3 regions of the Citrobacter sp. KH_055_1 genome follow, and region 3 is predicted to be linked to each of the others. Evidence: predicted binding sites of a transcription regulator. Region 3 holds the regulator's gene; each other region holds the start of a gene.
What was found. Region 3 encodes CRP, which controls carbon source genes, mostly activating them, when cyclic AMP is high. Its sites were predicted from a motif close to ATGTGANNNNNNTCACAT; they were not measured.
Positions count from the first base shown of each region.

Region 1: a site for CRP is predicted at 1,147-1,164, ahead of serC (3-phosphoserine/phosphohydroxythreonine transaminase). Genes of this name have one in related genera too.
Region 2: a site for CRP is predicted at 1,900-1,917, ahead of adhE (bifunctional acetaldehyde-CoA/alcohol dehydrogenase). Genes of this name have one in related genera too.

Region 1 is NZ_CM174473.1:3,095,012-3,098,295, reverse strand. Features, by position in the region: gene ycaO (30S ribosomal protein S12 methylthiotransferase accessory factor YcaO) at 1-273, opposite strand, end outside; gene AC3ITF_RS14720 (DUF421 domain-containing protein) at 409-1,101, shown strand; gene serC (3-phosphoserine/phosphohydroxythreonine transaminase) at 1,316-2,404, shown strand; gene aroA (3-phosphoshikimate 1-carboxyvinyltransferase) at 2,475-3,284, shown strand, end outside.
Region 2 is NZ_CM174473.1:2,055,365-2,058,648, forward strand. Features, by position in the region: gene adhE (bifunctional acetaldehyde-CoA/alcohol dehydrogenase) at 1-1,678, opposite strand, end outside; gene AC3ITF_RS09545 (YchE family NAAT transporter) at 2,165-2,812, shown strand.
Region 3 is NZ_CM174473.1:355,283-358,566, forward strand. Features, by position in the region: gene AC3ITF_RS01685 (YccS/YhfK family putative transporter) at 1-1,227, opposite strand, end outside; gene crp (cAMP-activated global transcriptional regulator CRP) at 1,279-1,911, opposite strand; gene AC3ITF_RS01695 (OsmC family protein) at 2,221-2,625, shown strand; gene AC3ITF_RS01700 (phosphoribulokinase) at 2,698-3,284, opposite strand, start outside.

The DNA of each region.
Region 1 (3,284 bases), 2.0 Mb from region 3:
CAGCCAGAAATCGGCAAAAAAGTAGTTGGTGGACAGACGCTCAAAATATTCGCCCAGCGCGGAAGCCAGCGCCGCTTTTTTCGTCGCGCCTTTACCGTTGGTGAAACACAGTGCGCACTCTTTATCGCGAATATGCACAGACCAAACGTTAGGAACGGGGTTTAACCATGAGGCTTCTTCAATCTGGAAACCAAGGTCGAGTAATTTTTGCTGGAAGCGGGCGATGGAATCTTCCAGCGCGGCATCTTTGCCGGGAATAAATGTTTGCGTCATGAAAATCACTTTTGTCGTACGGAAAGCGCGCAATGATACGGGTTTTATATGAATGGCGCTATCGCCGCCACTGCGGTGACGCAAATAAAAGCGTTGACTATGCTTTCACACGATAACCCACGTTAAGAGTACAAAATGAAAGCATTCGATTTACACCGTATGGCGCTGGATAAAGTGCCCATGGAGTTTCTGGGTGAGGTGGCGCTGCGCAGCTTGTATACCTTTATATTGGTTTTTCTGTTTTTAAAGCTCACGGGGCGGCGTGGTGTACGCCAGATGTCGCTTTTTGAAGTGTTGATTATCCTGACGCTGGGGTCGGCAGCGGGAGATGTGGCGTTTTATGACGATGTTCCGCTGCTACCGGTGCTGGTGGTATTCATTACCCTGGCGCTGCTGTATCGCTTAGTGATGTGGCTGATGGCACACAGTGAAAAGCTGGAGGATCTGCTGGAGGGTAAACCGCTGGTGATCATCGAAGACGGCGAACTGTCATGGTCGAAGCTCAATAACGCCAATATGACGGAATTCGAGTTTTTTATGGAATTGCGGTTGAACGGTGTAGAGCAATTAGGGCAGGTGAAGCTCGCTATTCTGGAGACAAACGGGCAAATCAGCGTCTATTTCTTTGCCGATGAAGACGTCAAACCCGGTCTCAGCATTCTGCCTAAACACTGTACGCAACGCTTTAAGGTGGTACCGGCGGCAGGGGATTATGCCTGCGTACGCTGTAGTGAAGTTATTCACATGCGCGCTGGGGATCATCAATTATGTCCGCGCTGTGCAAATCCAGAATGGACGAAGGCCAGTCGGGCAAAACGGGTCACCTGACAGCGAAAATATCGGTTTTGAGCCGTCAATCCGATAGATTCTGTTGTGTGACGAATGACACATTTTTCCCCTGACCCGTATTACCCATTGCGGCGCGTGTCGCTGAATGATAAAACCGATATCCACAGGAAAAACATATACCCAATGTCTGTCACAGGAATTATTGCCAACGACAGGATGTTGACCGGATAACAACACAACGTGGTGAGGGGAAATGACTCAGGTCTTCAATTTTAGTTCAGGTCCGGCAATGCTACCGGCGGACGTACTTAAACTGGCTCAACAGGATCTCCGCGACTGGAATGGTCTTGGCACGTCGGTGATGGAAATTAGCCACCGTGGTAAAGAGTTTATCCAGGTCGCAGAGGAAGCAGAGCAGGATTTTCGCGATCTCCTCAGCATTCCCTCCAACTACAAAGTGTTGTTCTGCCATGGCGGTGGTCGCGGTCAGTTCGCCGGGATCCCGCTCAATATTTTAGGCGATAAGACCACGGCAGATTACGTCGATGCCGGTTATTGGGCAGCCAGCGCCATTAAAGAAGCGAAGAAATACTGCACACCAAACGTGATTGATGCCAAAGTCACCGTTGACGGCCTGCGGGCGGTCACGCCAATGAGTGAATGGCAGCTTTCTGACAATGCGGCTTATCTGCACTATTGCCCGAACGAAACCATTGATGGTATTGCAATCGATGAGACGCCGAATTTTGCCAGTAACGTTGTGGTGACCGCTGACCTGTCTTCCACCATCTTGTCTGGGCCGCTTGATGTTAGCCGCTATGGCGTAATCTACGCCGGCGCGCAGAAAAATATCGGCCCAGCGGGTCTGACGATCGTCATCGTACGTGAAGATTTACTCGGCAAAGCGCACGTGTCCTGCCCGTCGATCCTCGATTACACCGTCCTGAACGACAATGACTCGATGTTTAACACGCCGCCGACATTTGCCTGGTACCTCTCTGGTCTGGTCTTTAAGTGGCTGAAAGCGCAAGGCGGCGTCAGCGCAATGGACAAAATTAACCAGCAAAAAGCGGAACTGTTGTACGGCGTCATTGATAACAGTGATTTCTATCGTAACGACGTTGCGGAGTCTAACCGCTCGCGCATGAACGTTCCTTTCCAGTTGGCTGACAGCTCACTGGATAAACTGTTCCTGGAAGAGTCTTTTGCTGCCGGTCTGCATGCGCTGAAAGGGCATCGTGTGGTCGGTGGGATGCGCGCGTCTATCTACAATGCAATGCCGCTTGAAGGCGTGAAAGCGTTGACCGATTTCATGATCGATTTCGAGCGTCGCCGCGGCTAATCTGCTGCTATTTTTCATCCCCACAGCCAGCCTGTGGGGTTTTTATATCTGTTTTTGAGAGTTAAGTTTCATGGAATCCCTGACGTTACAACCCATTGCGCGGGTAGATGGCACCATCAATCTGCCTGGTTCTAAAAGTGTTTCTAACCGCGCTTTGCTGCTGGCTGCATTAGCAAATGGCACCACTGTCCTGACCAACCTGCTGGACAGTGATGATGTCCGCCATATGCTTAACGCGCTGAATGCGTTAGGGATTAGTTATACCCTTTCTGCCGATCGTACCCGCTGCGAAATCATCGGTAACGGCGGCGCGTTACAGGCCGAAGGTGCAGTCGAACTGTTTCTTGGCAACGCCGGCACCGCGATGCGTCCGCTGGCGGCTGCGCTGTGTCTGGGGCACAACGATATTGTGCTGACGGGTGAACCGCGTATGAAAGAGCGCCCGATTGGCCATCTGGTCGATGCGCTACGCCAGGGGGGCGCAAACATAGATTACCTGGAGCAGGAAAACTATCCGCCTTTACGACTGCGCGGTGGTTTTATCGGTGGCCAGGTTGACGTGGACGGTAGCGTGTCCAGCCAGTTCCTCACCGCGTTGCTGATGACCGCGCCGCTGGCGCCGCAGGATACGACGATCGCAATTAAAGGCGAGCTGGTATCAAAACCTTACATCGATATTACGCTAAACCTGATGAAAACCTTTGGCGTTGAGATTGAGAACCAGGACTACCAACATTTTGTTGTCAAAGGTGGACAGCAGTACCAGTCCCCTGGCGCATACCTGGTGGAAGGGGATGCGTCATCGGCCTCGTATTTCCTTGCCGCCGGAGCGATTAAAGGCGGTACGGTGAAAGTCACCGGGATTGGCCGCAACAGCATG
Region 2 (3,284 bases), 1.7 Mb from region 3:
CGTACATGACCCACATGATTTTCGCTGCGTCCATCGGGGAACCGCCACCCAGCGCGATGATCACGTCTGGTTTGAAGGAGTTGGCTAGTTCAGCACCTTTGCGCACAACGCTCAGCGTCGGGTCAGCTTCAACTTCAAAGAACACTTCGGTTTCAACGCCCGCAGCTTTCAGAACAGACGTGATCTGGTCAGCGTAGCCGTTGTTGAACAGGAAGCGGTCGGTCACGATCAGCGCACGTTTGTGACCATCGGTAATCACTTCATCCAACGCGATTGGCAGTGAGCCACGGCGGAAGTAGATAGATTTCGGAAGTTTGTGCCACAACATGTTTTCAGCTCGCTTAGCAACGGTTTTCTTGTTGATCAGGTGCTTAGGACCAACGTTTTCAGAGATGGAGTTACCACCCCAGGAACCACAACCCAGAGTCAGGGATGGTGCAAGCTTAAAGTTGTACAGGTCGCCGATACCACCCTGAGACGCCGGGGTGTTGATCAGGATACGTGCAGTTTTCATCATCTGACCGAAGTGAGCAACGCGTTCTGGCTGGTTGTCCTGGTCAGTGTACAGGCAAGAGGTATGACCGATACCGCCCATAGCAACCAGTTTTTCAGCTTTAACAACTGCATCTTCGAAGTCTTTCGCACGGTACATTGCCAGCGTCGGAGACAGTTTTTCGTGAGCAAACGGTTCGCTTTCGTCGACAACTTTAACTTCACCAATCAGAATCTTGGTGTTAGTCGGCACGGAGAAACCAGCCAGCTCAGCGATTTTGTATGCCGGTTGACCCACGATAGCCGCGTTCAGCGCGCCATTTTTCAGGATGATGTCCTGAACAGCCTTCAGCTCTTTGCCCTGCAGCATATAGGCACCGTGGCTGGCAAAACGTTCGCGAACGGCGTCGTATACGGAATCTACAACCACAACGGACTGTTCAGACGCACAGATTACACCGTTGTCGAAGGTTTTAGACATCAGCACGGAAGCAACGGCACGTTTGATATCTGCTGTTTCGTCGATAACAACAGGGGTGTTACCTGCGCCAACACCGATTGCCGGTTTACCAGAGCTGTATGCTGCTTTAACCATACCAGGACCACCGGTCGCAAGGATCAGGTTAATGTCCGGGTGGTGCATCAGAGCGTTAGACAGTTCAACAGAAGGTTGATCGATCCAGCCAATCAGGTCTTTTGGTGCGCCAGCAGCGATAGCAGCCTGCAGAACGATGTCTGCCGCTTTGTTGGTTGCATCTTTAGCACGCGGATGTGGAGAGAAGATGATAGCGTTACGCGTCTTCAGGCTGATCAGCGATTTGAAGATTGCAGTAGACGTTGGGTTAGTGGTTGGAACGATACCGCAGATGATACCAATCGGTTCAGCGATAGTGATGGTCCCAAAAGTATGGTCTTCGGCCAGGACACCACAGGTTTTTTCATCTTTGTAAGCGTTATAGATGTATTCAGATGCGAAGTGGTTTTTAATCACTTTATCTTCGACAATACCCATGCCAGATTCGGCAACGGCCATTTTCGCGAGGGGAATTCGAGCGTCTGCGGCAGCCAGAGCGGCGGCACGGAAGATTTTGTCAACCTGTTCTTGAGTGAAACTGGCATATTCACGCTGGGCTTTTTTTACGCGCTCTACAAGTGCGTTAAGTTCAGCGACATTAGTAACAGCCATGATGCTCTCCTGATAATGTTAAACTTTTTTAGTAAATCATCTGCTCGCTACGAGAGTATAGACAGATCGACGAAAATTTGTGTAACGTTTTGAAAATCAAACGGTTAATTAACGCCCGCCTTACATTGATTTACTAAAAGAGCTTATACGCTAGCGTATTCAACTCTAACGCGTTTCCTCCAGGTGGCGTAAGCAAGATTACTCACTTCTGAGTAGTAACTGCGTGATCTGGATCAAATTTACGCGAAGCTGACACCTTTCAGCAGGCTCTTTTAGTGTTTATCGGCAAGTGTTAACGAATTGATGGAATGAATGAGATTAACATTAGCATATTTCATACATATTAATAACACCGAGTATTGGTAGCACGTTTACAGAGATTAACGCAGATAGAAGGTGAAGAATGCTGCCAAAAAGCGTATCTTCAGCGCGGTTTTTAACATTTTTTATGACTCATTTTATCCGGCTAACGCTTCGGAGCTAACCGTGATCCAAACGCTATTTGATTTTCCTCTTTACTTTAAGTTTTTCATTGGGTTATTTGCGTTGGTCAACCCCGTCGGGATCATCCCGGTCTTTATCAGTATGACCAGCTACCAAACCGCAGCGGCGCGTAACAAAACCAATCTGACGGCAAACCTGTCGGTGGCGATTATTTTGTGGACCTCGTTGTTTCTTGGTGATGCGATCCTGCAACTCTTCGGTATCTCGATTGATTCGTTCAGAATTGCCGGCGGGATTCTGGTGGTAACCATTGCAATGTCGATGATCAGTGGGAAACTCGGGGAAGATAAACAAAACAAACAGGAAAAGTCAGAGACTGCCATACGCGAGAATGTTGGTGTTGTTCCGTTGGCATTGCCGTTGATGGCGGGGCCGGGGGCGATAAGTTCAACCATCGTCTGGGGGACTCGCTATCATAGCGCATTAAACCTGTTCGGGTTCTTTGTGGCGATTGCACTGTTTGCCTTATGCTGTTGGGGACTGTTTCGTATGGCTCCTTGGCTGGTACGCCTGTTGGGGCAAACGGGTATTAACGTTATTACGCGTATTATGGGCTTACTGCTCATGGCGTTGGGGATTGAATTCATCGTCACCGGCATCAAATCTATTTTCCCGGGCTTACTGGCCTGACGGGACTGTTTTCAGTAAACGGAGCTGGCCCTCAGCTCCGTTCTTTTCATTATCAGTAAAACGTCTCACTAAAGTTGAAAATTAGCATTGAAATTGTAAAACATGCTGATTGCCAATCCATCCGTTACGTATTGATTTAAAAGATAATAATTTTTATGGCTACGTCCCTGAATAGGGGGCTTACTGTTATTTTTCTAACATTATACTCTGGGGCTTGCTGAAGGATTATCGAAATGTTATTAGTTATTTCAGTGTCTATTTTAGAGTAATGTGCTAATTAATGACCAATTGTTAATTTTATGTAAATTATATCGGCATATTGATACCGGACAGGGTAATCAACCGCTCAATGGATTTAATTCGTTATCTATCATGATATTACGATTATTACCTCTCTTTTTGAGGACCATTGATGTGCGATTTTTTTTCGATAAAAGCGAATTGGTTAACAAATCTGTAAAATGTATTGGCG
Region 3 (3,284 bases):
TACCCGCGTGGCACCGTAGCCATTTTGCGTGACGAACAGGACCGTCATCAGGATCCAATAAGGTTTGGGCAGGTGTAAGGCGCTGCCCATCAGGCTGGCGATGCTCAGCATGACGCTGATACGCCCGGCATTACGCAACGCGGGAGATTTCAGCGACAGATAGTTTTTCAGGGCCGGGAGTAACGGCAGGCGGCGCTGTTTGTCGGCCATTAAATCTCGGGCATACAGCGGACGCTGGGTGCGTAGCACGCGGGCAATGCGGCTAAAGTGCCAGTAGCAAAACTGCCCGACCGGGTTTTCCGGGTGCTGGTTGGCAATTTTCTCCAGCGTGCCAATCTGTTTTTCCATCGAAAAGCGTGTTGGTAAGCGGTGATACAGAATGTCATCTGCCAGTACGCGTAACCGGTCGGCGACGGTGCGCGCATTCCAGCGAATCACCTGTTCTGCATGACTGCGTTCGACCAGCTTCTGCACCTCTTCTGGTTGATGCAGGCTGACGGAAATATGCTCCTGCAAATCCAGCGCCTCCTGAAAGGCCCGTAGCAGGCGTTTGTACTCGTTGTTGTGATGCGCCGACAGCATATGCATTTGCTGATAGCACTGGGTGATCAGATCCACCGCTTTTTGCTGGCGAACCAGCAGCGGGGGCAGCGCTTTTTCGGGATCGACGTGCTGGGTTAGCAGGCTGTATTTCGCTTCACAGTAATCGGCCAGTTCGCGATATAACAGGCTGAGCGATTCGCGCAGCGGCTGCTCACGCCACAGCCAGAACCAGAACCAGTTGAACGCGCCGTACCACAAAGTTCCCAGCGCATAGATCAGCAGCGGTTCCCAGACCGGCATGTTGCCAGCCAGGCTTAGCGTGAAAATTGCCGCAATCAGTGAGGCGGGCAGCAGTCGTGCATGCAGCGGGCTTAACTCGGCGGTCACGCCGAGAACCAGCGTCAGGCCGGTAAGGATCAGCGGGAGCGCAATGCTTTCTGCCAGCAATAGCTGCATGATCAGGCTACATCCGGCAAACAGTGACGCGCCAATAACTAAGCGTTTAAAAAATCGCTTATGCGGGGTATCAAGACCGGCAATGTTGCAGCAGGCGGGGACGAGGGAGAATAGCAGTCCCAGATGAAGCTGACCGATGATAAGACCGACAGCCACGGGTAAACACAGCACCAGCGTTTGTCGTAGTGCGTAGTTGATCTCGGGGTGATAAATCAGTCTTCGCCACATCGGTGCAAACAAAAATGGCGCATTACCAGGTAACGCGCCATTTCGACGAGGTTAACGCGTGCCGTAGACGACGATGGTCTTACCGTGCGCGGAGATCAGGTTCTGATCTTCCAGCATTTTCAGGATACGACCAACGGTTTCACGGGAGCAGCCAACGATCTGGCCAATTTCCTGACGGGTGATTTTGATCTGCATGCCGTCCGGGTGGGTCATCGCGTCAGGTTGTTTCGCCAGGTTCAACAGGGTCTGGGCGATACGACCGGTGACATCCAGGAAGGCCAGGTTGCCTACTTTTTCGGACGTTACCTGCAGGCGACGAGCCATCTGAGAAGACAGGCGCATCAGAATATCCGGGTTAACCTGGATTAATTGACGAAATTTTTTGTATGAAATTTCAGCAACTTCACATGCGGTTTTGGCACGTACCCAGGCGCTACGTTCCTGGCCTTCTTCAAACAGGCCTAATTCACCAATGAAATCGCCCTGATTCAGATAAGAGAGGATCATTTCTTTCCCTTCTTCATCTTTGATCAGCACTGCCACTGAGCCTTTAACGATGTAATACAACGTTTCCGCTTTTTCACCCTGGTGAATCAGCGTGCTCTTCGATGGGTACTTATGAATATGGCAATGAGACAAGAACCATTCGAGAGTCGGGTCTGTTTGCGGTTTGCCAAGCACCATGCGCGGTTATCCTCTGTTATAAGCTGTCTCCAGAGTCAGAACACGACGCTGCCTCTGGGGTTGCAAAAATATGCTTCCCGCTACCTGGGAAAGGGGCTGCTAAAAAGTGAACTGCAGCCTGTAATGTGATGTCCTCTGCATACATGCAGTACGTCAATGTATTACTGTAGCATCCTGACTGTTTTAGCATAGCTTTCGCCGTGTGTCTCCTGGTGTCTCGCTTCAGCATGACTCAGGTCGCCTTCCGTTGCGAGAATTGTTATGTACGCGTAATCTGTCAGGAAAATTGAAACATTGGAGTTACGAAATATGCAAGCGCGTGTAAAGTGGGTTGAGGGGTTAACCTTCCTCGGTGAGTCCGCCTCAGGCCACCAAATCTTGATGGACGGTAACTCCGGTGATAAAGCGCCGAGCCCGATGGAAATGGTACTCATGGCTGCGGGTGGCTGTAGCGCCATTGATGTGGTGTCGATCCTGCAAAAGGGTCGTCAGGATGTGACCAACTGCGAAGTGAAGCTCACTTCCGAGCGTCGTGAAGAAGCGCCGCGTCTGTTTACCCATATTAATCTGCATTTCATCGTTACCGGCAACGATCTGAAAGACGCTTCGGTGTCTCGCGCCGTCGATCTCTCCGCGGAAAAATACTGCTCCGTGGCGCTGATGCTGGAAAAAGCGGTGAATATTACCCATTCCTATGAAGTGATTGCCGCGTAATCCCTGATGCCGGATGGATGATGTTGATTTGTAGGCCCGATAAGCGTAACGCCATCGGGCACTTCCCACGCTTTACTCGATTTTTTTGCCTTCCATCAGTCGCTGGACCAGCGGCAGCATAATCAATTCCATCGCCAGCCCCATCTTGCCGCCCGGCACCACTAATGTATTGATATGGGAAATGAATGAGCCCTGCAGCATCGCCAGCAGCCACGGGAAGTCGATGCCTTCCAGATTACGAAAATGAATCACTACAAAGCTTTCATCCAGTGACGGAATGCTTTTGGCGGCAAAAGGATTGGAGGTGTCGACGGTCGGTACACGCTGGAAGTTAATATGCGTACGGGAAAACTGCGGGGTGATGTAATTAATGTAGTCGTCCATTGAACGTACCACCGAATCCATTACCGCCTCGCGGGAGTGACCGCGCTCGCTGGTGTCGCGGGTCAGCTTCTGGATCCACTCCAGATTGACGATCGGTACCACGCCGACCAGCAGATCAACATGCCGCGCCACGTTTTGCTGCGGCGTCACCACGCCACCGTGCAGGCCTTCATAGAATAAGACGTCTGTGGGTTCAGGCAGCGGCTGCCACGGGGTAAACGTTCCCGGAACCTGATTCCACGGTACGGCTTCATCGTAGGTGTGCAGATATTTTC